4 regions of the Cobetia sp. 5-25-4-2 genome follow, and region 2 is predicted to be linked to each of the others. Evidence: predicted binding sites of a transcription regulator. Region 2 holds the regulator's gene; each other region holds the start of a gene.
What was found. Region 2 encodes sigma-54, which starts transcription at its own class of promoters, with help from an activator protein. Its sites were predicted from a motif close to TGGCACNNNNNTTGCTNT; they were not measured.
Positions count from the first base shown of each region.

Region 1 (7,324 bases), on a different contig from region 2:
AGCGCGACCTTCGCCGATGGCGTGCGCCCGATCGCCGAGCGCATCCTGCGGGAGCCGGTCAGCATCGAGGTCGCCTCCACCCACGATGACAGCAGCATCCGTCAGCTGTTTCATCGGGTAGCGGATGAAGAGGCGCGTTTCGAGGCGCTGCGTATCCTGCTGCTCAAGTATCGCCCTGACACCAGCGTGGTGTTCTGCAACACCAAGCGCGAGGCACAGGAGGTCAGCGATGCCCTCAATGAGCACGGTTTCAGTGCCATGGCCCTGCACGGTGATCTGGAGCAGCGCGAGCGTGATCAGACGCTGGTGATGTTCGCCAACAAGAGCACCTCGATTCTGGTGGCCACGGACGTCGCGGCACGCGGGCTGGATATCGACGCGCTGGATGCGGTCTTCAATTACCAGATCGCCCGGGACCTCGATGCCCACGTCCACCGTGTCGGGCGTACCGGTCGCGCGGGCAGCTCCGGTATCGCCTGTACGCTGTATACCGAGAAGGAAGACTATCGCCTGGCCAAGCTGGGAGATTTCCTCGAGCAGACGCTGGAAGCCGAGCCGCTGCCGGCGAAGAGCATGCTGACCCGTGAACCCTTCCGCGCGCGCATGGCGACGCTGCAGATCGATGGCGGCAAGAAGGACAAGCTGCGTCCCGGCGACATCCTCGGTGCCCTGACGGGCGATGGCGGCCTGCCGGGCAGCCAGATCGGCAAGATCAAGGTACTGGCCCGCACCACCTACGTGGCCGTGGAGCGCGATGTCGCCAAGGCCGCGCTGACCCAGCTGATGAACGGCAAGCTCAAGGGCCGTTCCTTCCGCGCGCGTCGCCTCAAGAGCTGACAGGGGCGCCCGCCTGAAGGCGTGGAAATCAGCAGAGGAGTGACATGGCAGGTCCCACGTCTCTCATCTGGATCACGACCTTGTCATCACGTCATTCGATGCCCGCCACTTCGGCGGGCATCGTGCTTTTTGAGCAGTAGATTGACTCTCGCGGGCCATGACGGCGGTGGCTAAGCTTGGGGGTGACGGCCCTGATCGACAGGGCGCTGAACCGGTAACTCGTGATGACTGACAATCCCGCCGATAATCTTCGCATCCGTGAAGAACGTCTCATCGATCATGAGCGCATCTACCGCATCCATGAGTCCGTGTTTGCCGGCCACCGGGAGGCTCGCCTGGGCGACAGACTGCGTCGCAGTGATCTGGCGCAGATCTCGCTGGTGGCCGAGCGCTTCTCTGACCCGGAAAGCGGGCGTCACCTCAGTGAAGGCGAAGGAGGGCTGCTGGGACATGTGATGGCCTCGCGCGTGGAACTCTCCGGCTGTCCGGGACGCGTGCTGATGGCATTGGCGCCTCTGGCGGTGCTTCCCCAGCACCAGCGTCATGGCATCGGCAAGCGGCTGGTGATCTCGGCGGTCAAGCGTTGTCGTCTGCTGGGAGCGGGCGCCGTGGTGGCGGCGGGTCATGCCGAATTCTATGCCCATCTGGGCTTTCATCCGGCGCGCCATTACGGCCTTTATTGCCATCACGAGGATGTGCCGGGCGCCTTCGTGGCCATCGAGCTGGTGCCGGACTATCTGGCGGGGCTGGGAGGCGAGGTGCTCTTCGACCATGGTTTCTCTGACCTGGGCCTCTGACCTGGGCCCCTGGCTCGAGCGCAGATTCGCGCTCTGATCCGGGCTCCTCGAAGGGGTTTGCCCTGTGGTGTGCCTCGTCACTCGGTCATCCCCTTGCAACTCGGCGTTGCGCCACCCTTGAAACCGCGCGACACCCGCTCCATGTCCTGTGTATCCCCGCGCTGTTGTCTGTACTGGTGTGCAGGCCGGGGCGTTATCCCGACCGATGATTCAAGGAGAGACATCATGAAGCTCAAGACTCTGGGTAGTTCGCTGATGATTGCCATGCTGGGTCTCGGTGGCCTGTCACTCGCCGGTTGCGAGGACGAGGGCCCGATGGAGAAGGCTGGCGAGAAGATGGACAACGCCGTGGAAGACGCCGGTGACAGCGTCGAGAACGCTACCGACAGCTGATGGCTGGCCGTGACTCGCCCGCGAGCACGGCGAACCGCAAGATGTGAATGCACAAAGGCCCCGCCTCTCATGAGGCGGGGCCTTTGCATGTCAGGGCTTCGTGTATCAGGGCTTCGTGTATCAGGGCTCCGTGTATCAGGGCTGCATGTGTCAGAGGTTTGAGAAAGTCTCAGGAAGAGACAGGCTCAGACAGACACGGGCTGCTGGTCACTCTGCTGCTTGCGTTCCGCGACGGCGGCCTCATAGGCGCGGCCTTCCTCGGCCTCGGTGGCGGCGCTGAAGCGCACCAGCAGGGCGAACAGCGAGATCACGATCACGCCCATGCCCAGATACATCAGGCCTTCCTGGTAGGTCAGTTCTTCACTGCGGAACAGGAAGCCCGCGGCGACAGCCCCCGCGTTGCCGCCCGCGCCGACGATACCGGCCACCGCGCCCAGTGCCTTGCGATTGACGAAGGGCACGATCCCGAAGGTGGCGCCTTCCGCCATCTGCACGAACAGGCTGAACACCAGCATGATGCCGATGGCCACCGCGAGGGTTTCCATCTGGGCGAAGCCGACCAGCGCCACGCCTTCACACAGCAGCGCGATGAACAGCCAGCGCACGCGACCCTTGAGGCCGGATTGACGGGCGAACAGGTCGGAGAAGACGCCGCCCAGGGTGCGCGCGAACAGGTTCATCAGGCCGAACAGGCCCGCGATGAGGCCGGCGGTGGCGAGATCGAGATCGAAGTGATCGAAGAAGTAGATGGCGGCGACGTTGTTGATGGTCAGCTCGACCCCGAAGCAGGCGCCGTAGACGAGGAACAGGGCCCAGACACGGATGTCGCGTGCCGCCGCGCCGAAAGTGGCGCGCATGCTGTATTCCTTCTCGGCCTTGGGCAGCTCTCCACGCTCACGCAGCTCGCTGAAGTTGCCGTCCGGGGCATCCTGGGTGAAGAAGTAGTAGGCGATCCCGGTGAGGAACAGCACGATGCCCGGCACGACCATCGCCAGACGCCAGCCCAGGGTCTGCTCGACGCCCAGCATCAGAAGGCCGGCCATCACCAGCGGCATCAGCATCTGGGTGGTGCCGCCGCCCAGGTTGCCCCAGCCGGCGGTGGTGGCATTGGCGGTGCCGACCACGTTGGGGCCGAACATCACGGAGGTGTGGTACTGGGTGATGACGAAGGACGCGCCGATGGCACCGATGGCCAGACGGGCGAGGAAGAAGGATTCGAAGCTGTCGGCGAAGCCGATGCACATCACCGGCAGAGAGCCGAGGCACAGCAGCCAGGTGTAGGCCTTGCGTGGCCCGATGCGATCACACAGCACGCCGATGGCAAGTCGCACGATCACCGTGATGGCGACGGAGGCGATGATGGTGTTGCCGATCTGGGTCTTGGTCAGGCCGAGGTCATCGCGCACCACGGCCATCAAGGGCGCGATGCCGAACCAGCCGAAGAAGCAGACGTGGAAGGCGAACCACGACATGTGGAAGGCGCGCATCTGCGGGGTATTGAAGCTGAACAGCCGGATACGGCTGGCCTTGTTGCGAATATCCATGAGTGGGCTCCTGGTACAGCGTCGGTGCCGGGCGCCAGGGTCTCGGCGCACGACGGGTGGTCGAACAGCTGTGAACGACAGCGGGGCGCCTCGTCATTGAGGGGCCTGGTTCGACGCACTCGTACTCCCGGGAGCCTGGTCCACGTCATGGATGATGCATGGCACGCTTGTCTGCCATTGCCTGACTCAAAGCAAGTAGCGCGCCACTTGCGGGGGTGTTGTGCGTCCAACCCCCGTCATATCAAGGGCTTGGAATCATCATGTCGGGCAAGACAGCAGTGGGGAGTAAGCAGGGCGATGCCCAGTGGCGGTGCGCGGCGAGGTGAGGATGATCCAGTCTGGCGCACGTGGCGGGCGAGAGATCGCCAGATCACGCCATGCATCATTGCTGTGCAGCCGGGCGCGCCCTTGCGCACTGCGGAAGGCCTTTCTGGCCAGCGCTGCACCAGTTTGTGGCATGAATCCTGCAGTGTCAGAGGCGTGACGCCATCCTGACTCCCGCTTGCGAAGACGCCGTCGTCCTTGATCTCGGACGTCGGTGCCTGATCGCTCGAGGCGTCGCCTGACACCCCGGCACCACCGCCTGACACACTGCCAAGGAAGCCTGATATGCCCGTGACCGTGTTGATCGTCGATGTGCGCAGCGAGCGTTCCGCCGCTCTGGAGCAGGCGCTGTTGAGCGCCGGCTTCGAGGTGGCGCTGCGGGTCGATGAACACGAGGACCTGCATGCGCTGGTGCAGCACCATCAGCCGGATGCCGTGATCATCGACGCCGACCTGCCCAGCCGTGACACCCTCGAGCACCTCGGCCAGCTGGGGCGTCACTATCCCAAGCCGATGATCATGCTGGCCAGTGAGGACGCGCCGGACCTGGTGCGCCAGGCGGCTGGCGCCGGCGTGTCCGCCTACGTGGTGGATCACGTCATGCCGGCGATGGTGCGCAGCATGGTCGAGGTGGCCATCACCAGCTTCGAGGCTCACCGTGCCCTCAAGGGCGAACTCAATCGCACCCAGACCACTCTGATACAGCGGCGCAGCGTGGATCGCGCCAAGGCGCTGGTGATGGAGAGTCGCGGACTGGGGGAGGATGCGGCCTACCAATATCTGCGCAAGACCGCGATGAATCGGCGTCTGGCATTGCACGAGCTGGCCGATGAGCTGCTCAAGGCGTCGCGTCGGCACTGAGCCGAGTCTCGTGATGTCCTTCTCTTTCGATCGTTCAAAAGGTGGATGTGATGCTCAGTGATTCTCTTCTCAATGGCCATCAGTTGACGCTGGGGTTGATGCCGCTCAATGACGCGGCACCTCTGGTGGTGGCGGAGCGTCAGGGGTTCTTCCGTGAGGAGGGACTGGCCGTGACGCTCAAGTGGCAGCCGTCGTGGGCGGCACTGCGCGATGACCTGCAGACCGGCGTGTTGCAGGGCGCGCAGATGCTGGCGCTGATGCCGCTGACCTCGACCCTGGGGCTGGATGGCCGCGCCACACCGGTGATCAGCGCGATGACGCTCAATCTGGGCGGCAACTCCATCACCCTGTCGCGGGCCCTGATGGCGGCGCTGGCCGAGGAGGGGCATGACCTGGGCTCTCCGCTGGCGGTGTCTCGGGCGCTGGCGGCGCACGTGCAGAAGCGCCGCGAGCGTGGGGAGGCGGCGCTCAAGCTTGCCAGCGTGCATCCCTTCTCCTCTCACCGCTATCTGTTGCGTTACTGGCTGGCGGCCGGCGGGATCGACCCGAATCGCGACATCGAGATGCGTGCGGTGGCCCCGCCGTTGATGGCCGCCCAGCTGGCAAGTGGCGCGCTGGACGGCTTCTGTGTCGGAGAGCCCTGGAACAGTCTGGCCGCCGTGCAGGGCATGGGCCAGGTGGTGGCGGGCAGTCACGATATCTGGCGCTTCGGGCAGGAAAAGGTGCTGGGCGTGCGCGAGGACTGGGCGGAGCAGCACCCGCTGGCGCATCAGGCGCTGATTCGCGCGCTGCTCAAGGCCTGTGCCTGGCTGGACCGCCCGGGCAACCGTGAGCAGGCCGCGCAGTGGCTGCATGATGAAGGCATGCAGGAAGTGCCGCTTTCGGTGGTGGCGCGTGGACTGCGCGACGTGGATGTCGAGCAGTCGGTGGAGGCGTTCCAGCGGGAAAATCCCGGCTGGACCATCTTCCATCGCTACGCGGCCAACTTCCCGTGGCGCTCGCAGACCCGCTGGTATGCCGCCCAGATGCAGCGCTGGGGGCATCTCGAGGGAGTCAGCGACAATGACCTCGAAGCGACCCTGGCACGCTGCGTACGCCCGGACCTCTACCGCAGCGCAGCCCGCAAGCTGGGCATGGTGGTGCCGGTGGCGGATGAGCGCAGCGAAGGCACGCATCCGGCGCCCTGGTGGCTGAGCGGCGAGGCAGGGCAGGTGCCGATGCCGGCGGATGGCTTCATCGATGGGGCGGTCTTCGAATGACACCGCTGGCGCGCGCTGAAGCGTGAGGCGACAAGCCGAGGGGTGAGCAGTGGGAAGCGAGTCAAGAGGCGAGAGGTGAGGGGTGAGGGGTGAGGGGTGAGGGGTGAGGGGGTAGAGAAGAGACGCCCGCGAGCGCGAAACCTGTCGGCTCAGGCATGTTGGCAGTGCGGTTATGATATTCTCATCCCACTGCCAGCACCGCGTCAGGGGATCGCATGACCACTCGCAAGTCTCAGATTCGCAAGGATAATGTCGGCCGCATCCTGCTCGCCGCCGAAAAGATCTTCGCTCTCAAGGGCTATGTCGGCGCCAGCATGGTCGATATTGCCGCCGAGGTAGAGCTGCCCAAATCCAATCTGCATTACTACTTCAGCACCAAGGAAGCGCTGTATCGCGCGGTCCTCGATGGTCTGCTGGCGCTGTGGAAGGAAGATGCGCTGTGCTTCGAGGCCTATGACGACCCGCAGCTGGTGCTCTCCACCTACATTCGCGCCAAGATGATGCACTCGCGCCAGCGTCCGTATGGCTCCAAGGTATGGGCCAGCGAGATCATGCAGGGCGCGCCGGTGCTGGGCGAGGAGCTGACGGTGTGGCTCGACGAGTGGGCCGAGATGAAGAAGTCACGCCTGCGCCAGTGGATCAGTGAGGGGCGCATTGACAACGTCGATGCTTCCGCCTACCTGTACATGATCTGGGCCAGCACCCAGCACTACGCCGACTTCGACCACCAGATCGCGGTACTCAATCAGGGCAAGGCGCTGAGTGATCGCGAATTCGAGCAGGCGGTGCAGAACGTCACGCGGGTGCTGCTGAAGGGCGTTGGCTTGTCCGCCTGAGTCATCAGGTGATGTCATTATTATATTACCCTAAGGCTAACAATGATCATCATTGATGGATCATGAGACCATTGAAAAGGGGCTGCCATTGCTGGCAGCCCCTTTCTGTTTTCACGCCACTGAACGTGGCGTCATGCGCTGGTATCTGTGCGGATCATCCAGATCTTGTCCGCAACGTCAGGGTCACGCCGCGCGATGCGGGTTGCGCGGGTCCTCCATCCAGTTCATGTACGGCTTGCCGGTGTCCTGCACTTCCATGGTGATGCAGTCCTCGACCGGGCAGGTGATCTCGCACAGGTTGCAGCCCACGCAGTCGGCGTCCTTCACCTCATAGCGGGCGGTGCCGTTGTCCCTGGCCAGATGCAGGATGGCCTGGTGCGAGGTGTCCTCGCAGGCGATGTAGCAGCGTCCGCAGCCGATGCACTTGTCCTGGTCGATCCGCGCGATCACCTGGTAGTTCATGTCCAGCTGCT
Region 1 is NZ_BLWK01000003.1:222,140-229,463, reverse strand. Features, by position in the region: gene dbpA (ATP-dependent RNA helicase DbpA) at 1-837, shown strand, start outside; gene HXS65_RS08475 (GNAT family N-acetyltransferase) at 1,062-1,634, shown strand; gene HXS65_RS08470 (hypothetical protein) at 1,860-2,027, shown strand; gene HXS65_RS08465 (NarK family nitrate/nitrite MFS transporter) at 2,213-3,571, opposite strand; gene HXS65_RS08460 (ANTAR domain-containing response regulator) at 4,181-4,756, shown strand; gene HXS65_RS08455 (CmpA/NrtA family ABC transporter substrate-binding protein) at 4,807-6,015, shown strand; gene HXS65_RS08450 (TetR/AcrR family transcriptional regulator) at 6,231-6,851, shown strand; gene preA (NAD-dependent dihydropyrimidine dehydrogenase subunit PreA) at 7,035-7,324, opposite strand, start outside.
Region 1: HXS65_RS08465 (NarK family nitrate/nitrite MFS transporter) is a predicted target of sigma-54. The motif match lies at 3,760-3,777, and genes of this name have one in related genera.

Region 2 (7,324 bases):
CCAGGGCAGCATGAAGCTGGATGCCGCGCGCGTTGACATCAGTCGCGCCGACAGCGGCGAGATTTCCCTGGTCAAGGCCACCGGCCAGCGCGCCTACATGGAGCAGAAACCCGATACCGACGAGCGACTGGTCAAGGGCTGGGCGAATACCATTCGCTACCACGCGCTGGAGCGCCGGGTGGAACTGGTCGGCGATGCCCGTCTGGAGAAAGGCGACGACACCTTCGAAGGCGGCTACGTGGAATACTTCCTGGACAAGCGCCAGGTCAATGCCAGCAATGGCACCGATGCCTCATCCTCCGAGGGGTCACGCGTCCACATGACCCTGACGCCACGTGGCGCCAATGCCAGCAAGGACCAATGAGCATGACTGCTGCCAGCCCACGTACCCTCAGCGCTCGTCATCTGGCCAAGGCCTACAAGGGTCGCAAGGTCGTCAAGGACATCTCGCTGGAAATCCGCCAGGGTGACATCGTAGGCCTGCTGGGCCCCAACGGGGCCGGCAAGACGACCTCGTTCTACATGATCGTCGGCCTCGTGCGCTCGGATGCCGGTAGCGTGACCATCGATGACCACGACTTGTCCGGCGCCGCCATGCATCAGCGGGCTCGCGCCGGCATCGGCTATCTGCCCCAGGAAGCCTCGATCTTCCGCAAGCTCTCGGTGTCCGACAACATCATGGCGATCCTCGAGACGCGCAAGGACCTGGATCGCAACGGACGCAAGGCACGCCTGGAGGAGCTGCTCAACGAGTTCAGCATCACGCATATTCGTGACAGTGCCGGCATGAGCCTTTCCGGCGGGGAGCGCCGCCGCGTGGAGATCGCTCGCGCACTGGCCACCGAGCCGGACTTCGTGCTGCTCGATGAGCCGTTTGCCGGCGTGGACCCCATCTCGGTGGGCGAGATCAAGAGCATCGTGCGCCAGCTGCGTGACCGCGGCATCGGGGTGCTGATCACCGATCACAACGTGCGCGAGACACTCGACATCTGCGATACCGCCTACATCGTGGGCGATGGCCAGATCATCGCGCATGGCGACGCCGACACCATCCTCGCCAACCAGCAGGTGCGTGATGTCTACCTGGGCCATGAGTTCAAGCTCTAGCCCGAGAGTGCCGTCAGCCTGGTAAGAGCCGTCAGCCTGACGAGAGCTGTCCGACCTCCCCTGCTCTCACCAGCAACCGCCACTTCCTGCTTCACTGTCGGGGTCTCATTCCCCGCCCCCCTCACGCAAGCGCCTCGACATGCGCTTGCGTGATCTCCCCGTGAACCCTCCTGCTCTGCCACACCTCACTCGAATGCATGACGTCCATACCACCTTGGTGGCAACATGGCATGCAAGTTGCTTGAATATTCTCGACTGCCCCTTGTCAGTGCCCCGACCCACGGTATAGCGTAGATGCACGTTCCTTTGCCGTGAATGACAGACCCCATGAAACCCACCTTGCAGCTTCGACTCGGCACTTCCCTGACCATGACCCCGCAACTTCAGCAAGCGATCCAGCTGCTGCAGTTGTCGACGCTGGACCTGCGTCAGGAGATACAGCAGGCGCTTGAGTCAAACCCCATGCTGGAGCTTGACGAGGAATACGAGTCGCTGGATGTCGCGGAGACACAGGACAAGAGCGAGATCTCCACCTCCGAGACCAACAGCGAGATTCCTGAAGAATACCCTCTCGACAGTGACTGGTCGGACCTCTACCAGGATCACGCAGGCAGCCTGACCAGTTCCGGCAGCGGAAGCTCGAGCGAGGACGGACCGGACTTCGATCGCAACACCAGTGTCGAAAGCCTGCAGGACCATCTGCGCTGGCAGCTGGCGATGACGGACCTCGATGCGCGTGAACGGCAGATGGCGGAGAGTCTGATCGATGCGGTGGATGGGGCCGGCTACCTGAGCATGAGCCTGGACGAACTGGTCGATGGCCTGCGAGGTCAGGGACTGCCCGGCCTCAAGGCGTCGGAACTCGAGCAGGTCCTGCTGCGCCTTCAGCAGTTCGATCCCACCGGTGTGTTCGCTCGAGACCTGCGCGAATGCCTGCTGCTGCAGCTGGCCCTGCTGCCGGACGATCTGCCGCTGCTGGCCCAGGCCCGCCGTCTGGTGCGGCAGTTCCTCGAGGCACTGGGCAATGACGATCGCAAGCTGCTCAAGCGTCGCCTGAGCCTGGATGATGATGAGCTGGATCACGTCATTCGTCTGGTACGGGCGCTCGACCCGCGCCCGGCGTCCGCCTGGGGCGAGCCTGCCAGTGATTACGTCATCCCGGACCTGCTGGTCCGTCATACGCGTCACGGCTGGCAGGTCGAGCTCAACCCGGAAGCGCTGCCCAAGCTGCGTATCCAGCCGGAATATGCCGCCCTCATCAAGCGGGCCGACAAGTCCGCGGACAACACCTTCCTCAAGGACAATCTTCAGGAAGCCCGCTGGCTGATGAAGAGCCTGTCCTCACGCAATGACACCCTGCTCAAGGTGGGCCGCGAGATCATGGCGCGCCAGATCGACTTCCTCGAGCAGGGGGAAGAAGGCATGAAGCCGCTGATCCTCGCCAACATCGCGGAAGTGGTCGAGATGCACGAATCCACCATCTCGCGGGTGACCACCCAGAAATATATCCACACCCCGAGAGGCGTGTTCGAACTCAAGTTCTTCTTCTCGAGTCAGGTGGGTGGCAGCGGCAACGGTGACGCGCACTCCAGTACCGCGATCCGTGCGCGCATTCGCAAGCTGATCTCGGAAGAACCGGCGCGCAAGCCATTGTCCGACTCACGCCTGGTGGATCTGCTGGCCAGTGATGGCATCGAGGTAGCGCGCCGGACGGTCGCCAAGTATCGCGAGGCCATGGGCATCCCCTCCTCCAGCGAGCGCAAGCGCTTGGCGTGAGTCTCGACAACGGATACCCGCAAGCCAGTGGGCTCCACACGTCGGAGCGCTGATGCTCGCCCCCTTGCACCTGCCATCCTGGCATCATCTGCCAATCGGTCGTCTGAATACCGGTTGGCAATGCCTGTCCTTGCGACTGCGTGAGTGACTTCACGCCCCCAATTGCCTATTTTTCCAGCCACTTTTCTCCAGAGTGCTTTCTTTTTCCCTCACATCCCACGGACAGATAGCCAGAGGTCGCCACCGACTCCTGCCACACGAACGTCGACGTAAATGCTGACATTGGCCACAAACGGCCGGTTTCTCGAGCCCCATTCCGTCCGTGATGCGAGGCGATGCTCATGAAGAACCTGCTGATATCCCTCGCTGGGTTGAAGACAAGCCTTGCCCCACGATGCAGCGCAGCGTTGATCTTTGTTCAAAGCTTGGGCATTGTCGGGGTAGACGCTCGGTACACCGGCACCGCCGCTCTCGCCAGCAGATGATCGCCACGAGACCATGGCCGGAGTCAGAAAGTGGCCGCGCGTTCAATCAGGGTTTGCTCGCAGTCAAAAAGGGTTACAATTCAAAGGCAACCCGCTGGATAAAGGAGCGTGTCCATGCAAGTGAATATCACCGGGCATCATGTGGAACTCACCGATCCTCTCCGCGATTATGTCAACGAGAAGCTCGCTCGCCTCGAACGGCATTACGACAACATCACCAATGTTCAGGTGACACTGTCGATCGAGAAGGAACGCCAACAGGCTGCCTGCACCCTGCACGCCGCTGGCGCCGACCTCCATGCCCTGGCAGAAGACCCCAACATGTACGCTGCCATCGACGCGCTCGCCGACAAGCTGGACCGCCAGCTGGTCAAACACAAGGAAAAGTCCCAGGCTCGCTCTCAGGGCACCGGGACCCGTTGACCTTCTGCCATGACACTTGATCAGATCCTTCCCCCCGAGCGCACGCTCTACGGCGTCCCCGGGGGGAGCAAGAAGCGGGTGCTGGAATTCTTCAGCACCTTCATTGCTCAGAACATTCCCAGCCTGGACAGCCAGGAAGTCTTCTCGCGCCTGATCGGGCGCGAGAGACTGGGTTCGACGGGCATCGGCCACGGCGTGGCCGTGCCACATGCACGCAGTCCACACTGCAAGACCCCCATCGCGGCGTTCATGAAGCTCGGTGATCCCATCGACTTTGATGCCATCGATGGCGAACCCATCGATCTGCTGTTCGTGCTGCTGGTCCCCGAGGAGGCAGATGACACCCATCTCACTCTGCTCGGCCAGGTGGCGGAACTGCTCAACTCGCCCACCAACCGGGCAGCATTGCGCCAGGCAGACAGTCAGCGAGCATTGTTCGATGCCCTGACCTCGGCCATCGCCGAATTGCCGGCGCGCTGAACCTGCAAGCCCGGACTCGCTCCGGGCTTGTCGCTGACTGGCCTCAGGCACCCTCCGCTTTCACCTCATGCTGACCTCGCCCTGGGAGAGCACTCCATGAAGATCGTGATCATCAGTGGTCGCTCCGGTTCCGGCAAATCGATTGCCCTCCAGGCGCTGGAAGACATTGGCTACTATGCCATCGACAATTTGCCCGGCATGCTGCTGGCACCATTGGTCGAGCAGCTGGAAAAGGACAGCCCCACCCGCCGGCGCATCGCGGTCTCCATTGACGCGCGCAACCTCCCCGATGCCCTGAGTCGCTTCCCCGAACTGCTCGACAGCGTTCGTCAGAGCGGCATGGATGTGCAGGTCGTCTACCTGACCACGGACTCCCGTGTCCTGCTCGAACGCTATTCCGCGACCCGCCGCCGTCATCCTCTGACCCGTGACAATGACCGCACGCTGGCCGAGGCCATCGAGATCGAGCAGCAGACACTGGCCCCGATTCGTCAGAAGGCGGATCTGGTCATCGACTCGACCAACCTCAGCGTGCATGACCTGCGCTCGCGCATCACCGAACAGGTCGCGCAGCACAGCTCTCGTCATCTGACACTCACCTTCGAGTCCTTCGGCTTCAAGCATGGCGTGCCGACCGATGCCGACATGGTGTTCGATGCCCGCTGCCTGCCCAACCCCTACTGGGACATCAATCTGCGCAGCGATACCGGTCGTGATGACAGCGTGGCGGAATTCCTGCAGCGCTACCCGGACGTCAAGGCAATGCAGGATGACATCGCCGGCTGGCTGGAACGCTGGCTGCCCGCCTATCAGGCCAGCAATCGCAGCTACCTGACCGTTTCGGTGGGCTGTACCGGTGGCCAGCATCGCAGCGTCTATCTCTGCGAGCAGCTGGCCGAACATTTCGCCAAGCAGCTTCCGGAAGTGCGTCTACGCCACCGGGAACTGGGGATACATACGGCCCTGGCGATCAGCGATACCCGTCAGGAGTCACACGATGCCCAGTCGTGAACTGGTTCTGACCAACAAGCGCGGGCTGCATGCTCGCGCTGCCACCAAGCTGGTCAACTGCTGTGCGCCCTTCGAGGCCACGGTCATGGTCAGTCACGGTGAGCGACGCGCCAACGCGGCCAACGTCATGGCGCTGCTGATGCTGGCAGCCCCGTGTGGCACGGCGCTGATCATCGATGTCGAGGGCGAACAGGCAGATGAGGCCCTGTCTGCGATCGAGTCCCTGTTCGAGGCGCGCTTCGAAGAGGAAGAATGACGCCGCCGCACGCCGTCTGACATCCCCCGCCCGCCGGCTTTCTGCCACTTTTTCCGCGCTGATTGCCCTATCGATAAGAAACAGTGTTTTCTTTTGTCGACGCGCCCCCCTGCGCCAATGGTAGAATCAACGCTGTCCTTCATGTCGACAGGGGAAGCCGACAGATGAGCAAGACGTCACGCAAACTCAAGCCAAGACTTGATCGCCTGTCACAGGCACTGGAAAGTGGCGAGCTGGATCAGGCAAGGCGCATGCTGAATCGCGGCCTGGCACCGGTGGACGTGGCCCACTTGCTAGAATCCTCCCCCCCAAGGAGCGCAACCTGCTCTGGGAGCTGGTCGACGCCGAACTTCAGGGCGATGTGCTCCAATACCTTGGCGAGGATATCCAGAGCGACTTCCTCAAGGACATGGATGCCGAGGACGTCCTGGCCGCCACCGAGAATCTGGAACCGGATGATGTCGCCGACATCCTCCAGCGGCTTCCGAATGCCGTGATTCTCGAAGTCCTCGACTCCATGGAGGCGCAGGAACGCCAGCGGGTCGAGACGGTGCTGTCCTATCCCGAGGACACTGCCGGCGGCTTGATGAACACGGACACCATCACCATCCGTCCGGACATCACCCTGGATGTCGTGTTGCGTTACATCCGCCGTCACGAGCGACTTCCCGATTCCACCGACACCCTGCTGGTCGTCTCGCGCCGCGATGAATTCATCGGCGCCCTGCCCATCAACCGCCTGCTGGTCTCTGACCCCGGTGTCACGGTGCGCGAGGTGATGGATACCGACAGCGTGGTGATTCCGGCATTGATGCCGGAGAGCGAGGTCGCCTCGCTGTTCGAGAAGCATGACCTGATCTCGGCGCCTGTCGTCGGCGGTGATGGCAATCTGCTCGGGCGCATCACCATCGATGACGTGGTCGACGTCATCCGCGGCGATGCCGAGCACCAGGTCATGTCGATGGCGGGGATGGACGAGGATGAAGATACCTTCTCCCCGGTGATGCGCACCTCCTGGCGTCGCGCCATCTGGCTTGGCATCAACCTGCTGACCGCCTTCATGGCGTCCGCCGTGATCGGGATGTTCGAGGGCACCATCCAGAAGATCACCGCGCTGGCGGTACTGATGCCCATCGTCGCCAGCATGGGCGGCATTGCCGGCTCACAGGCACTGACGGTACTGATTCGCGGCATCGCACTGGGACACGTCAAGAGTGGCAACGTGCGCTGGCTTCTCAAGCGCGAAATCATCGTCGCGGGGCTCAATGGCCTGCTGTGGGCGGTGGTGGTCGCCGGGATCGCCATCGTCTGGTTCGGTGATGTCCAGCTGGGGGCCATCATCGGTGCCGCCATCATGATCAATCTGTTGATCGCGGCCGTGACCGGGACATTGCTGCCGATACTGCTCAAGAAGCTCAATATCGACCCGGCCCTCTCCGGCAGCGTGATCCTGACCACCGTGACCGACGTGATCGGCTTCATGGCCTTCCTGGGCCTGGCGACCTGGCTCTATCTGTAATACGCCCGATGGATTCCAGTGACTGCTCCAGAAAACAACACGGCCGCTCCCAAGGGAGCGGCCGTGTTGTTTTCTGGACTCTCGCGCAGAGACAGAAGCGTCAGCGATCAGCCTTCCACCTCATCGTCTTCACCTTCGGACATGCCGGCAACGGTCATGCCATCGATCAGCCAGCTGCCAGAGTGGATGCTGCCCCGGGTATCGACATCATCACCGACCGCCAGCAGATTGGCGGCCATGTCACGCAGATTGCCGGCGATCGTGAAC
Region 2 is NZ_BLWK01000001.1:120,982-128,305, reverse strand. Features, by position in the region: gene lptA (lipopolysaccharide transport periplasmic protein LptA) at 1-364, shown strand, start outside; gene lptB (LPS export ABC transporter ATP-binding protein) at 367-1,107, shown strand; gene HXS65_RS00560 (RNA polymerase factor sigma-54) at 1,435-2,883, shown strand; gene hpf (ribosome hibernation-promoting factor, HPF/YfiA family) at 3,483-3,791, shown strand; gene HXS65_RS00550 (PTS sugar transporter subunit IIA) at 3,801-4,271, shown strand; gene rapZ (RNase adapter RapZ) at 4,368-5,282, shown strand; gene HXS65_RS00540 (HPr family phosphocarrier protein) at 5,269-5,538, shown strand; partial or broken gene mgtE (magnesium transporter) at 5,703-7,057, shown strand; gene pmbA (metalloprotease PmbA) at 7,165-7,324, opposite strand, start outside.

Region 3 (7,324 bases), 800 kb from region 2:
GCGATCGCCAAGGGCCTGGGCGAGCAGGTCGGCACGGTGGCGGACTGGTTCAGCAATGCCAGTGTCGCGGTATTCAAGATCGCCGGGGAAGAGAGTGCCGTGCGCAGCTGGCTTGCCGACAGTGCCCCGCAGATTCGCGTATTGAGCGTGGGGCAGAGCATCGAGATCCTCAAGGCGGTGGGCCTGCCGGCCCATATCGCCAGCCTCTATGGTCTCAAGGGCATGCAGGGCAGTCACATCATCGGCCATACCCGCATGGCGACCGAAAGCGCCGTGACCCTGCAGGGCAGCCACCCGTTCTCCACCGGGCGTGACCTGTGCCTGGTCCACAATGGCTCGCTGTCCAACCACAACTGGCTGCGCACCAAGCTCAAGCGTGAGGGCATCAGCTTCGAGACCGACAACGATTCCGAAGTCGCCGCTGGCTATCTGACCTGGCGTCTGGAGCAGGGCGACAGCCTGGAAGCCGCGATCACCGGCGCCCTGAAGGACCTTGATGGCTTCTTCACCTTCACCATCGGCACCCGTGATGGCTTCGCCGTGGTGCGTGACCCGATCGCCTGCAAGCCTGCCGTGATCGCCGAGACCGATGACTACGTGGCCATGGCCTCGGAATACCGTGCCCTGGCCAGTCTGCCGGGCATCAAGGATGCCCGCGTGTGGGAGCCGGAACCCGGCCGCCTGTACCTGTGGGAAAAAGACACCGCCCGTTCGGAGGCCGCGTAATGATGAAGACTCACGATCTGGCCGTTGATGGGCTTCGCGAATTGAACCAGGCCCTGCACGATGCCGACATCCTGAAGGACGCGCGTGAGTGGCGAGTGGTCAATTCCGACGGCGCCCACAACATCGCCTGCGGCATCAATGACGACATCAGTGTCGATATCGATGGCCACGCGGGCTACTACTGCGCGGGCATGAATCAGAAGGCCAGCGTCACCATCCACGGCAACACCGGGGTCGGGGTGGCGGAAAACATGATGTCCGGCTGCGTGCGGGTCAAGGGCGATGCCTCCCAGTCCGCGGGCGCGACCGCCCACGGCGGCCTGCTGATCATCGAAGGCAATGCCTCGGCGCGCTGCGGCATCTCGATGAAGGGCGTGGATATCGTCGTCAAGGGCAACATCGGGGCCATGAGTGCCTTCATGGGCCAGGCGGGACGCATGGTGGTCTGCGGCGACGCCGGTGAAGGCCTCGGCGATTCGCTCTATGAAGCGCGACTCTACGTGAAGGGCACGGTCGCATCGCTGGGCGCGGACTGCATCGCCAAGGACATGCGTGCCGAGCACCTGGAAGAACTGGCGGAGCTGCTGGCAAGTGCCGGTATCGATGAAGACCCGGCCAGCTTCACGCGCTACGGATCTGCGCGTCAGCTCTATCACTTCAAGGTCGACAACGCCTCAGCCTACTGATCAGGATGCCCAACATGACCGACGAGACTCAAACACAGCCCTACAACCCGGCACTGCGCGAATCCGCGACCTTCGGCCGCGATGTCATCCACGAGATCCAGCGCGCGGCGGAAACAGGGATCTACGATATCCGTGGCTGGGGCGCCAAGCGCAAGGTGCCGCATTTCGACGACCTGCTGTTCCTCGGCGCCAGCATGTCGCGCTACCCGCTGGAAGGCTATCGCGAGAAGTGCGAGACCGAAGTCGTGCTTGGCACGCGCCATGGCAAGAAGCCGGTGGTGATCAGCACGCCGGTGACCATCGCCGGCATGAGCTTCGGTGCCCTGTCCGCCCAGGCCAAGGAAGCGCTGGGGCGTGGTGCCTCGGAAATCGGCACCTCCACCACCACCGGCGATGGCGGCATGACCCCGGAAGAGCGCGGCCAGTCCTCGCGCCTCGTCTATCAGTACTTGCCGTCGCGCTACGGCATGAACCCGGATGACCTGCGCAAGGCCGATGCCATCGAAGTCGTGCTCGGGCAGGGCGCCAAGCCCGGTGGTGGCGGCATGCTGCTGGGGCAGAAGATTTCCGAGCGAGTCGCGGGCATGCGCACTCTGCCGCAGGGCATCGACCAGCGCAGCGCCTGTCGCCACCCGGACTGGACCGGCCCGGATGACCTGGCGATCAAGATTGCCGAGCTGCGCGAGATCACCGACTGGCAGGTGCCGATCTACGTCAAGATCGGCGCGACCCGCACCTACTACGACGTCAAGCTGGCGGTGAAGGCGGGCGCGGATGTCATCGTGCTGGATGGCATGCAGGGCGGCACCGCCGCCACCCAGGATGTCTTCATCGAGCATGTCGGCATTCCGACCATGGCCGCCATCCCCCAGGCCACTCAGGCACTGCAGGAAATGGGCCTGCATCGTGAAGTGCAGCTGATCGTCTCCGGCGGGATTCGCAACGGCGCCGATGTCGCCAAGGCGATCGCGCTGGGTGCCGACGCCGTGGCCATCGGTACCGCCGCCTTGATCGCGCTGGGCGACAACCATCCGCGTTACGCCGAGGAGTATCAGAAGCTGGGGTCCGCCGCCGGTTTCTATGACGATTTCCAGGATGGCAAGTGTCCGGCCGGTATCTCCACCCAGGACCCGGAGCTGAGCCAGCGACTGGACCCGGTCGCGGCCGGCAAGCGTCTGGCCAACTACCTGCGCGTGCTGACGCTGGAAGCCCAGACCCTGGCACGTGCCTGTGGCAAGTCACACCTGCATCATCTGGAGCCGGAAGATCTGGTCGCCCTGAATGTGGAAGCGGCCGCCATGGCACGTGTTCCGTTGGCGGGCACCAACTGGGTGCCGGGCCAGGGCGGTTACTGATGGCACGATCTCTATCGTGCGTGTGCCATTGCGCATGAGAGCGATCGTGCATGGCTGCCATTGCGCATGATTGTCATGGCAAAGCTGCGAAGCCTTTTGTCAGCAAGATCGCCGCAATGTTGTCCAGGCAAAATGTCGCAATGACAAGAACTCTGCTCCGGTTGATGTAGAAAAATATGACCTGACGATATTGAGTTATCAAAGCGCCTCACCCTTCGGTGAGGCGCTTTCTTTGGTGGTGAGTACAATCAAGGAAAAAGGCCAATATCATGCAAGCGAAAGTGCATCAGAATGCTGACGGTGGAGAAGCGCGTAGTGTCGTGTCGATTGTGAGATCGTGATTCTCCCAAGATAAAGTTTTTCCATTCTTTCAGCATCTTGAAGACATTAAATGAGAAATATGTCAGGCGTAGAGATTGGCTTATGAGGTCAGGTTGGGTCAGGGCAATAATGGTGAATGCAAGCCGATATTCATGAGCTTTGTGTTCTGTTTTGGTGCGTGAATACCTCTATTGATTGTTCATATGTGAAATGGGGTTTTCAGACGATTTTGCCGGGCATTCGGGGTAATGATTTTGCCGTCAATGGCACGAAATATGCTCAAGAAATGGAGTGGTAGTCGGATGCACGTCATCGTCAAGACGGCGGCATTACAACAAGGACAATTTCTCAGAGCAGGGTCGTGTCATGAAAAGCCCGCAATCATCCTCTGTCACTGCCGGGATTCGAAGTCGGCAACACTATCCACGCATCGAGGCGCTGCCCGATGCCCAACGGTATCTGGTGGCCTGTCAGTCTCCCGAGAGCCTACCAGGCACTGGAGAGGCGGCGGGCAACGCCCGTCAGCAACTGCAGATGCATTGTCAGCTGATCAGTACGCTGCTGGGGCAGCTCGGTAGCCGCGAGGTGGGAGACGCCGTGCAATCCGCTCCGGCAACAGAGGCGTTACCCACGGGGCCCGCCGACAGCGCCCGCCTGCATCGCTGGTACGACGTCGATGACCGCCCGAAGGCCTGCGACGCACTGGTCGGCGCCATCAGCGAGATCGGTGTCGCGGGGTGTCTGGTCATCATCGGCAGTGAGCATTTCGTGTGGCAGGTCGCCAATCTGGCTCAGCAGCAGGGTCTGTTGCTGGATGACATGGTGATGCTGCCGGTGGCTGCCCTGGGGCGGCATGTGTTCTGCGTGCACTGTCAGCAGGTCAGTGAGCACGTCATCCACTCACCGGCGGCCTGTGATGGCTGTGGTTTGATGCTGGAAGTGCGTGATCATTTTTCCAAGCGTCTCGGCGCCTACATGGGCGTGCGAATCGATGCGGAAGCCCCGGGAGAGATTCCCCCACAGGAGGAGGTGGCACCATGTCTCGCTTCATGAAGGCGCGGGTCGCCGCGGTCGATCAGCTCAGCAGCAGCGTGCGCCGTCTCACTCTGGTGCCTGCCGATGAGGCCTCACCCTTCACGCCGTTCTCACCGGGCAGTCATGTGGTGCTGGGCATTCCAGGAGAAGGGCGGGTGTGTCGCAACGCCTATTCATTGATCAGCCCGCCGGATGATCCCTCGCAGTACTGCATCGCGGTGCGTCGTCAGCCGATCTCGCGTGGGGGCTCCGAAGCCATCCATTCACGCGTGCAGGTCGGCGACGAGCTGGAGCTCAGCCCGCCGGCCAACCTGTTTCTGCCGCACTGGCAGGCGCGTCACCACCTGATGCTGGCAGGCGGCATCGGCATCACGCCGTTTCTCTCCTACCTGCCGGAGCTGGAGAGTCGTGGCGCCAGCTGGGAGCTGCACCTGCGCAGCCAGGACCTCGACGTCGCCCGCTTCCCGGAGGCCGCGCCCTATCTGGCGAGTGGCAACATCACCCAGCACCGTCTCGAGCGTCCGAATCTGAAGGCCCTGCTGGCGCGTCAGCCCGCCGGCACGCACGTCTACCTCTGCGGCCCGCAGGCCATGATCGATGCCGTGAAGGACGCGGCGCGCGAGCTGCACTGGAGTCTCGCGCGCATTCATCACGAGGTCTTTGCCGCCCCGGAACCGGGGACCCCCTTCACGGCCGTGGCGCGTGGCAGCGGCGTGGAAGTGGCGGTCGGTGCCCAGGAATCCCTGCTGGAAGCGCTGGAGCGCAGCGGTGTCGAGGTGACAAGCCTGTGTCGTGGCGGCGTCTGCGGACAGTGTCGGGTCGAGATGCTGGAGGGGGAGGCGGAGCACCGTGATGCCTTCCTCGATGAACAGGAGCGGGCCAGTCAGCGCTGCGTGATGCCCTGCGTTTCCCGGGCACGCAGCCAGCGGCTGGTGCTGGATCTCTGAAACCGTCTTTCGCGAGATGGACCCCCAAGGAGCAGGAACATGCAATTTTCCCCGCGAGATGACCAGGCGTTCCATGGTCAGTTCACCTTCAAGAATTCCGACTACGCCATCCAGCGTTTTCCCTTCCCGTTCCCGGAAGATGAGTACCGTTACTCGGTCAATATCGAGCCGCATGTCTTGCCGGGCAAGCCGGGCTCCATCACCGAGCACATGCTGGATATCGATGAGCACTACCTGAGCGAGATCGCCGAGCGTGAGCGGGTGCTGGCCAAGGACCCCAGACGCTGCCTGGTGATGCCACACATGCAGCCGGCAGCCTGGGACTTTCTCGAATTCGTGATGACGCACTACGCCCGGGACTATCCGCAGGCCTTCAGTTTCGAGCGCGAGGGCGATGACTGCGTGTGGCGCAACCATCTGCTGGGGCTGGAGCAGGCCTTTTGCATGGGCGATGACACCAGCCTGCCACTGCCGCCACTGGACTATATCGGTCGGCAGATGCAGGGCGATATCGCGCTGCTCGACCAGCGCGACGGTGACCTCTTCATGGACGCCGGCATGATCACCTGTCCGGCGGACTGGTCACTGGCCTTCGATGCCGGCATGAGCTTCAAGCAGTGGCATGGCCCGGTGCCGCTGGCGCATGAGATGGGCGTGTTCGATCGCGCGCTCAAATACCTGTGCGCCATCCAGGTCGGCGGGCCGGTGCGACGCCTCAACTGGACCATGACCATCCATCCGCGCATGGACAGCTCCCCGGAGACCTATGCCGAGTGGGGCAGTGATCGCACCACCATCACCGCCGAAAACGCCGGTCGTGATGTGCATCTGCGCGTCGAGCTGCAGACGCTGGTGCGCATGCCGCGCAGTCATGCGCTGTTTTTCGGTATCCGCACCTATCTGATCAGCCTCGAGGACCTGTGTACCAACCCGGTCTGGCAGACGCGTCTGCTGAAGGTGCTCAAGACCCTGCCGGCAGAGCTGATCGACTACAAGGGGCTGACGCGCTATCTGCCCAGCGTGCTCGAGTGGCTGGAAGCCCGCGAGGCAAGCGTTGCGGCCAAGGCCGAAGCACCGGCGCAGGCAGCGGTCTAGACCACGCTCTCGGCAAGCTGCTTTTGGCAGACAGCTCCTGATAAAGAGCTCTCGGCAAACCGCTCTCGGCGCCGAGGGCGTGATAGGGAATGGATCGCAAGCCACTGACCACAGCGCTTGCGGATAACAACAAAGGGGAAACGCTGGTGAATATTGATGTGCTGCAACTCAGCTACGCGCTGGATACGTTCTACTTCCTGATGTGTACCGCGCTGGTCATGTTCATGGCCTGCGGCTTCGCGATGCTGGAATCCGGGCTGGTGCGCTCCAAGAATACCGTCGAGATCCTGACCAAGAATGCGCTGCTCTACGGCATCGCCTGTCTGGTGTTCCTGGTGGTGGGCTACAACGTGATGTATCCCGGTGACAACGCCATCAGCAGCGTGATTCCGGGGCTGTCGTTCATGCTCGGCGCTGACAATACCCTCAGCGACATCAGTGCTGGCGAAGGGGCGGCCTATTACTCCAGCATGGCGGACTTCATCTTCCAGGCGGTGTTTGCCGCCGCGACCATGTCCATCGTCTCGGGGGCCGTGGCGGAACGCATGCGCCTGTGGCCGTTTCTGATCTTCGCGGTGGTGATGGTCGCGGTCATCTATCCGGTGGAAGGCTACTGGAAGTGGGGCGGCGGTTTCCTGGATGCGATGGGCTATCAGGACTTCGCAGGCTCGGTGGTCGTGCACATGGCGGGCGCGGCGGCGGCATTGGCGGCGGTGCTGCTGGTCGGTCCGCGCAAGGGGCGCTATGGCGCGGACGGCAAGGTACGTGCCATCCCGGGTGCCAATCTGCCGATCGCCATGCTGGGCATGTTCATTCTGTGGATGGGCTGGTTCGGTTTCAATGGCGGCTCGATGCTCAAGATCGCCAGTCTCGATGATGCCAACAGCGTGGCGCGTATCTTCGTCAACACCAATGCCGCGGCCTCGGCAGGGATGGTGGCCGCGGCACTGCTGTCACGCGCCATGTTCGGCAAGACCGACATGACCATGGTGATGAACGGTGCCCTGGCCGGTCTGGTCTCGATCACCGCGGAACCGCTGCTGCCGTCTGCCGGCCTTGCGGTGCTGGTCGGTGCGGTAGGCGGCATCATCGTGGTGCTGTCGGTGGTGGGACTGGACCGTCTCAAGATCGATGACCCGGTCGGTGCGATTTCCGTGCA
Region 3 is NZ_BLWK01000001.1:916,125-923,448, forward strand. Features, by position in the region: gene HXS65_RS03930 (glutamine amidotransferase family protein) at 1-726, shown strand, start outside; gene HXS65_RS03935 (protein glxC) at 726-1,412, shown strand; gene HXS65_RS03940 (FMN-binding glutamate synthase family protein) at 1,427-2,767, shown strand; gene HXS65_RS03945 (dimethylamine monooxygenase subunit DmmA family protein) at 3,455-4,141, shown strand; gene HXS65_RS03950 (PDR/VanB family oxidoreductase) at 4,126-5,070, shown strand; gene HXS65_RS03955 (DUF3445 domain-containing protein) at 5,110-6,165, shown strand; gene amt (ammonium transporter) at 6,312-7,324, shown strand, end outside.
Region 3: HXS65_RS03945 (dimethylamine monooxygenase subunit DmmA family protein) is a predicted target of sigma-54. The motif match lies at 3,353-3,370, and genes of this name have one in related genera.

Region 4 (7,324 bases), on a different contig from region 2:
CTTCTATCGAAGGCTGGAAGGGCATCAACGAGTCCGACATGATCCTGATGCCGGACGACGGCACTGCCTTCCTTGACCCGTTCACCGAAGACACCACTCTGGTGCTGCGCTGTGACGTCATCGAGCCGGCCACCATGCAGGGCTATGAGCGCGACCCGCGTTCCGTCGCCAAGCGTGCCGAGGAATATCTGAAGTCCACCGGTCTGGGCGATACTGCCTTCTTCGGTCCGGAGCCGGAATTCTTCATCTTCGATGAAGTGCACTGGAAGAACGAGATGAACGGCGCGATGTTCAAGATCTCTTCCGAAGAAGGTGCATGGGCGACCGATTCCACGCCGGAAGGCGGCAACCTGGGTCACCGTCCGCGTCTGAAGGGCGGCTACTTCCCGGTCCCGCCGATCGATAGCTTCCACGATATCCGTGCTGCCATGTGCAACACCCTGGAAGCCATCGGTCAGGAAGTCGAAGTTCACCACCACGAAGTGGCGAACGCCGGCCAGAACGAGATCGGTGTCAAGTTCAACACCCTGGTCAAGAAGGCCGATGAGGTTCAGGAACTCAAGTACGTGATCCACAACGTGGCGCACGCTTACGGCAAGTCCGCGACCTTCATGCCCAAGCCGCTGGTCGGTGACAACGGTTCCGGCATGCACGTTCACCAGTCCTTCTGGAAGGATGGCGACAACCAGTTCGCCGGTGACGAGTACGCGGGTCTGTCCGAAATGGCCCTCTACTACATTGGCGGCATCATCAAGCACGCTCGTGCGCTGAACGCCTTCACCAATGCGTCCACCAACTCCTACAAGCGTCTGGTGCCGGGCTTCGAAGCCCCGGTCATGCTGGCCTACTCTGCCCGCAACCGTTCCGCTTCCATCCGTATCCCGTACACCGCCAGCCCGAAAGGCAAGCGTGTCGAGGCTCGCTTCCCGGATCCGACGGCCAACCCGTACCTGGCGTTCTCCGCGATGCTGATGGCCGGTATCGACGGCATCAAGAACAAGATCCACCCGGGCGATGCCATGGACAAGAACCTCTACGACCTGCCGGCCGAAGAAGCCAAGTCCATTCCGACCGTGGCCGAGAGCCTCGAACAGGCACTGACCGCGCTGGACGGCGATCGTGAGTTCCTGACCCAGGGTGGCGTCTTCACCGACGACATGATCGATGCCTACCTCGAGCTGAAGGGCGAAGACATCCAGCGCCTGCGCATGGCGACTCACCCGCTCGAATTCGACATGTACTACAGCGTCTGATCTACCGACGGCGCATGTCGCTCACGGCCCCGCCCGGAGCAGTCTGAGCGCGGGGCATGCGTGAGGCGAGACACACAGGGTCATACCGACAGGTATGGCCCTGTTCTCGTTTCTGAGACATGTGCTCTAAGAGCTGACTCCCGGCTGTCCAGGACCCGTGACCCGTCGCGGAAAGTCGCGTCGCAACAAGCAGGGCTGGTATCAACGCGGGAAGCTTTGTAACTTGGCAGCAGGATATGTCACTTCTGGCACGCTGGTAGCGTCCGAGTGAGTGACACGACTGGCAGGAGCGGATGCGCGCTTCTGGCTTCCCATGACTTCTTCAGGAATTCCCGGATGTGGCCCTTCACTTCTTCTTCGCGTGGCATCGGTTCAGTGGGTGACAGCAGGTCCTTGCCGGTCAAGGGAATGCGGCGGATGGCTCGCCTGCCCGGCATGACGACGCTCGGTCTCTGCCTGTCAGCGGTGCTGGCCCTGAGCAGCGTCTCGGCGGAGCTCGAGGCGGCTCAGGTCTACCGGCACGTGGATGCCAACGGCAACGTGGTGTTCAGTGATCAGCCGGCGGGTGGCAGCAAGGTCAAGCTGACGCCGCTGAGTGTGGTGCCTTCCACCGAGTCTGCTCCCTCGCGCGCGCCTGCTTCGCGTGGCGTGTCATCTTCCCCGTCCGAGACCGCTTCCCGTAGCCGACCCTCCGCGCCTGCCGTGGATGTCAGCTTCCGTGGCTATACCCGCTTCTTCATCCAGAGCCCGAGCAATGAAGAGACGCTGCCTACGGGGCAGGCCGGCAACCTGGCGGTGCGCCTGGCCATCGAGCCGCAGCTGCGTCCCGAGCACAAGGTACGCGTGACCGTGGATGGCGCGCCGTCGCAATCGGCCATGAACAGCAGTGTCTTCATGGTGCCGGGGCTCGAGCGTGGCAAGCACGTCATCCAGGCGGAGCTGCTGGATGCCTCCGGACGAGTGCGCCAGACCACCGAGCCCCGAGTGGTCTACGTGCAACGCGCCAGCGTCAATCTCCCGCGCAATCCCAACAACCCGGCCAATGCCGGGGGTGGCTGAGAGACGGGGGTGACAGTCCTCCTGGCTTGCGAACGACACGTGACTCGCGCGCCAGGTCATCAGGCCACCTTCGGGTGGCCTTTTTTGTCGCCAGGTCTGGCAACGGTATCGCCCGCGATGCAGCAGCACGCCCGCTGATGAGCAGGTCTGCTGCATCGGGTTGGCAGTGCGATCCTTTGGTGCACCATAATGGTGCTTCAAATCGACGCCCGAAAGAGGTGCATCGGCGCGGGTGCCATGCACGCGGCATTTGCACCAGACTGGCGCGGTTATTGCAGAACAGGGAGACGTACTGCGAATGGCGGATAAAGGCATGCATCAACGACTGCTCGAACACCTGAATACTGCCGTGGTGGTGCTGGATGCACAGCTGCGCGTGGTATGGCTGAACCCGGCGGCCGAGACGCTATTGGCGGTCAGCCTGGTGCGCGTCAAGGGCAGCTCCCCTGAACATCTGACCGGGCTGGATGAAGAGCCCATCAAGGTGCTGCGCAAGGCGCTGGAAGAACAGCATCCCTATACCCAGCGTGAGGCCGAGATCGTCAATGCGGCCAACGAGCCGCTGACGGTGGACTTCACCGCGACCCCGGTCAGCGCCAATGAGCTGCTGGTGGAAATCGAGCCGCGTGATCGTCTGATGCAGATCTCCCGCGAGGAGGCGCTGATCGCTCGGCAGGAAGCCGTCAAGGTGCTGACACGCGGGCTGGCGCATGAAGTGAAGAACCCGCTTGGCGGTATCCGGGGCGCGGCCCAGTTGCTGGAGCGCGATCTGCCGGAACCGCAGATGGTGGAGTTCACGCGCATCATCATCGAGGAGGTGGATCGCCTGCGCGATCTGGTCGATCGCATGCTGGGGCCGAATCGGCCACCGCTGCAGTCGCCGGTCAATATCCACTCGGTGACCGAGCGGGTGCGCTCCCTGCTGGCGGCGGAAGGGCATCACATCAAGCTGACGGCCGACTATGACCCGAGCCTTCCTGAAGTCATCGGCGATGAAGGCCAGTTGATCCAGGCGGTGCTCAACATCGCGCGCAACGCGACCCAGGCCCTCAACGAGCAGCCGCAGCCCGAATCAGCCGATGGCAATGAGGCGCCCTGGGAGATCACCCTGCGCACGCGGGCCCGGCGGCAGTTCACGCTGGGTCATGAGCGCCATCGTCTGGTCTGTGAGCTGGCGATCAGCGACAACGGCCCGGGCATTCCCGAGGCGCTGCGCGAGACGCTGTTCTACCCGATGGTCTCGGGGCGCGCCGAAGGCTCAGGGCTCGGGCTTTCCATCGCCCAGGGCATCCTGCACCAGCATCAGGGGTTGATCGAGTGTGACTCGCGCCCCGGCCATACCGAATTCCGACTATTAATCCCGCTTGCCGGCACTTCTGGAGATCCCTCATGAGCGAGACTGCACGCGTCTGTATCGTCGATGATGACCGCGCCATCCGCTGGGTACTGGAGCGCGCTCTGGCCCAGCCTGACCTCGAGGTGGAAAGCTTCGAGCGCCCGGATCAGGCAGAAGCCAGCATCATGCGCCAGTGCCCGGATGTGCTGATCACCGACATCCGCATGCCCGGTATCGATGGCCTCGATCTGATGGCACGAGTCCGCGAGCGTTATCCGGACCTGCCGGTGATCGTGATGACGGCCCATTCCGACCTCGACAGTGCCGTGGCCTCCTATCAGGGCGGTGCCTTCGAGTATCTGCCCAAGCCCTTCGATGTCGATGAGGCGCTGGCGCTGGTGCGGCGTGCCGTGGCGCACGCGCGGGAATCCAAGGCCCCCGCGGTGGTGCCGGAAGGATTGACCAAGGAGATCATCGGGGAAGCGCCAGCGATGCAGGAGGTCTTTCGGGCCATCGGTCGCCTGTCCCAGTCGCACATCACCGTACTGATCAACGGCGAATCCGGGACCGGCAAGGAGCGTGTCGCCCAGGCGCTGCATCAGCATTCGCCCCGCAAGGCCAAGCCGTTCATCGCGTTGAACATGGCGGCGATCCCCAAGGACCTGATGGAGTCAGAGCTCTTCGGCCACGAGAAGGGCGCCTTCACCGGTGCCACCGCTCTGCGTCGCGGACGCTTCGAGCAGGCCGATGGTGGCACCCTGTTCCTGGACGAGATCGGCGACATGCCGGCGGAAACCCAGACACGCCTGTTGCGGGTGCTGGCGGATGGCGAGTTCTACCGCGTGGGGGGCATCACGCCGGTCAAGGTGGATGTGCGTATCATCGCCGCGACCCACCAGCACCTGGAGGCGTTGGTGGAGGATGGTCGCTTCCGTGAGGATCTCTTCCACCGCCTCAACGTGATTCGCGTCCACCTGCCGCGGCTGTCAGAGCGCCGTGAGGACATCCCGCGCCTGATGCAGCACTTCCTCGCCGAAGCCGCACGCGAGCTGGCCACGGACCCCAAGGTGCTCACCGAGGCGGCCGAGAAGCACCTCACGCGCTTCGACTGGCCGGGCAACGTACGTCAGCTGGAGAACACCTGTCGCTGGCTGACGGTGATGGCCTCGGGCCGCGAGGTGATGGTCGAGGATCTGCCGCCGGAACTGCGTGACGTCAGTGGCACCGAGGCCGCGTCCGGGGACTGGCGTGGTGCCTTCCGTGAGTGGGCGGACCGCGCGCTCGCCGCCGGCCACACCCATCTGCTGGAAGAGGCGGTGCCCGACTTCGAGCGCATCCTGATCGAGACGGCGCTAAAGCATACCGGCGGTCGCAAGGGCGAAGCCGCCGAGTTGCTGGGCTGGGGACGCAACACGCTGACGCGCAAGCTCAAGGTGCTGTTGCCGGCACTGGCCGAGGATTGAGCCGCCCCGGCGCCAGACAGTCTCGAGCGCCCTTATCATCAGGCTGAGCGGGAGATGAACCGCCTGAGCGGGTCGAGAAACCGTCTGGGCGGACAGGAGAACCGCCCAGCGGTCTGGAGAGAAAGAGAACAGGGTGCCACAATCCCTGTTCTCTTTTTTTCTGCCCGTCATTCACCGTTGTCTGCTCGCCGGCGTCGTTTCTCGGGCGCCTGCCAAGGAGTTGCCTGATGTCATCAATGAACTGGGAACGACTGCTGGAGCCGAGTCGCCTGCATGACGCACCGGGCACCGTATCGCGTGAGATGGGCCGTACGCCCTTCCACAAGGATCACGACCGGATCGTGTTCGCGGGCTCCTTCCGACGGCTGGGTCGCAAGACCCAGGTGCACCCGCTGACCGACAACGACCACATCCACACGCGTCTGACCCACTCCCTGGAGGTCGGCTGCGTCGGGCGTTCGCTAGGCATGATGGTCGGCGAGAAGTTGAAGGACCATCTGCCCGAGTGGGTCACGCCCGCCGACCTCGGCGTCATCGTCCAGACCGGCTGTCTGGGACATGACATCGGCAACCCACCCTTCGGGCATGCCGGAGAATATGCCATCCGTGACTGGTTTGCCGCAGAGGCCGCCAGTGACCACGGGCGTCTGTCAGGCTTGAGCGAGGCCGAGCGCGAAGACCTGCTCACCTATGAAGGCAACGCCCAGGGCTTTCGTATCGTCACCCAGATCGAATACAACCAGTTTCATGGCGGCATGCGCCTGACGGCGGCGACGTTGGGCACCCTGCTCAAGTATCCCTGGACGGTGAAGCACGCCACGGCAGGCGGCAAGTTCGGTTGCTACCAGAGTGAGCGTGAACTGCTGGATCAGGTGGCCGAGCGCTGCGGGCTGCTGGCGCGTGACGATGGCCGCTGGTGTCGCCACCCGTTGGCATGGCTGGTCGAGGCCGCCGATGACATCTGCTATGCGCTGCTCGATCTCGAGGATGGCCTCGAGATGGGCATACTGCAGTTCGAGGAGGTCTACGAGATTCTGACCGGCATCAGTGGTGGCGCGCCGCGGGAGTATGACGACATGGTCGCGCGTGGCACGTCACAGCGGCGCAAGGTGGCGGCCCTCAGGGGCGCGGCGATGGAGCGGGCGGTCAATGACGTGGCCCAGGCCTTCGTGCAGCATGAGGCGGAATTGCTGGCGGGCACCCTCAGTGAGGACCTGCTGGATCTGTGTCATCCCGATCTCGGCTGGGGCGTGCGGGAAGCCAAGAATCTGGCGCGCCAGAAGATCTTTCGCAACGAGCGCAAGGCCAAGCTGGAAATCGGCGCCTACACCACGCTGGGCATCCTGCTTGAAGCCTTCATCGGGGCTGCCCATGAGCTGCACACCACGGGGCGCTCCAGCTTCAAGCATCAGCGCGTGCTGGCGCTGATCGGCGAGAACACCCCGACGCGTGACTGGGATCTCTACCGCAGTTACCGGCGCATGCTCGATTTCATCGGCGGCATGACCGATCACTTCGCCGTGGATCTCGCTCAGGAGATGGGTGGCCGCCTGCGCGGCGACTGAGCCTTCCGCTCGAGCATGACGACTGCCCGGCAAGCCGTGCCGGGCAGTCGTGGTCTGCCGTGTCATTTCCGCGTTGCCTTGCCGGCCTCCTGCCGGTCACGCGCCCCATCTGTTCCGGCAACTCCTTTCCCGCTTTCCCTCCGTCCCTCTTTTCCTCGATGTCTCCGTCGACGTCATCCTGGCCGGCTGCTGTCTCGCGTGACGTCCTTGCGCTGACAAGCGGTAAATTTTCTTTACGTAGCCTATCGGGTTGTTGTACTAGCTTTGTACGAAGTGTGAACGCGCAGGTCACTTTTCATTCATGATAAGCTATTATCATGCAGGGCAATAACGATAAACGAGGCTTATTTATGAGCAAGAAAACCCCCGGAGGAACCGCTGACAACGCGGAGAACAAGCCAGAGAAGGCCTTCGACATGATCGACAAGCCGACCTTCTTCGGCTCGATCTTTCTGCTGCTGGCAGTGACGTTGCCATTGGTCATCTTCCCCGAGCAGGGTGCGATGTGGGTATCGGCGGCCAAGAATTTCGTCACCAGCAAGCTGGGTGTGCTCTACCTGATGCTGGGTGTCGGAGCCGGTGGCTTCATGATCTACATCATCTTCAGTGATATCGGGCAGATCAAGCTGGGCGACGCCGAAGAGAAGC
Region 4 is NZ_BLWK01000004.1:298,474-305,797, forward strand. Features, by position in the region: gene glnA (glutamate--ammonia ligase) at 1-1,253, shown strand, start outside; gene HXS65_RS11010 (DUF4124 domain-containing protein) at 1,671-2,312, shown strand; gene glnL (nitrogen regulation protein NR(II)) at 2,626-3,705, shown strand; gene ntrC (nitrogen regulation protein NR(I)) at 3,702-5,111, shown strand; gene HXS65_RS11025 (deoxyguanosinetriphosphate triphosphohydrolase) at 5,339-6,676, shown strand; gene HXS65_RS11030 (BCCT family transporter) at 7,027-7,324, shown strand, end outside.
Region 4: glnL (nitrogen regulation protein NR(II)) is a predicted target of sigma-54. The motif match lies at 2,574-2,591, and genes of this name have one in related genera.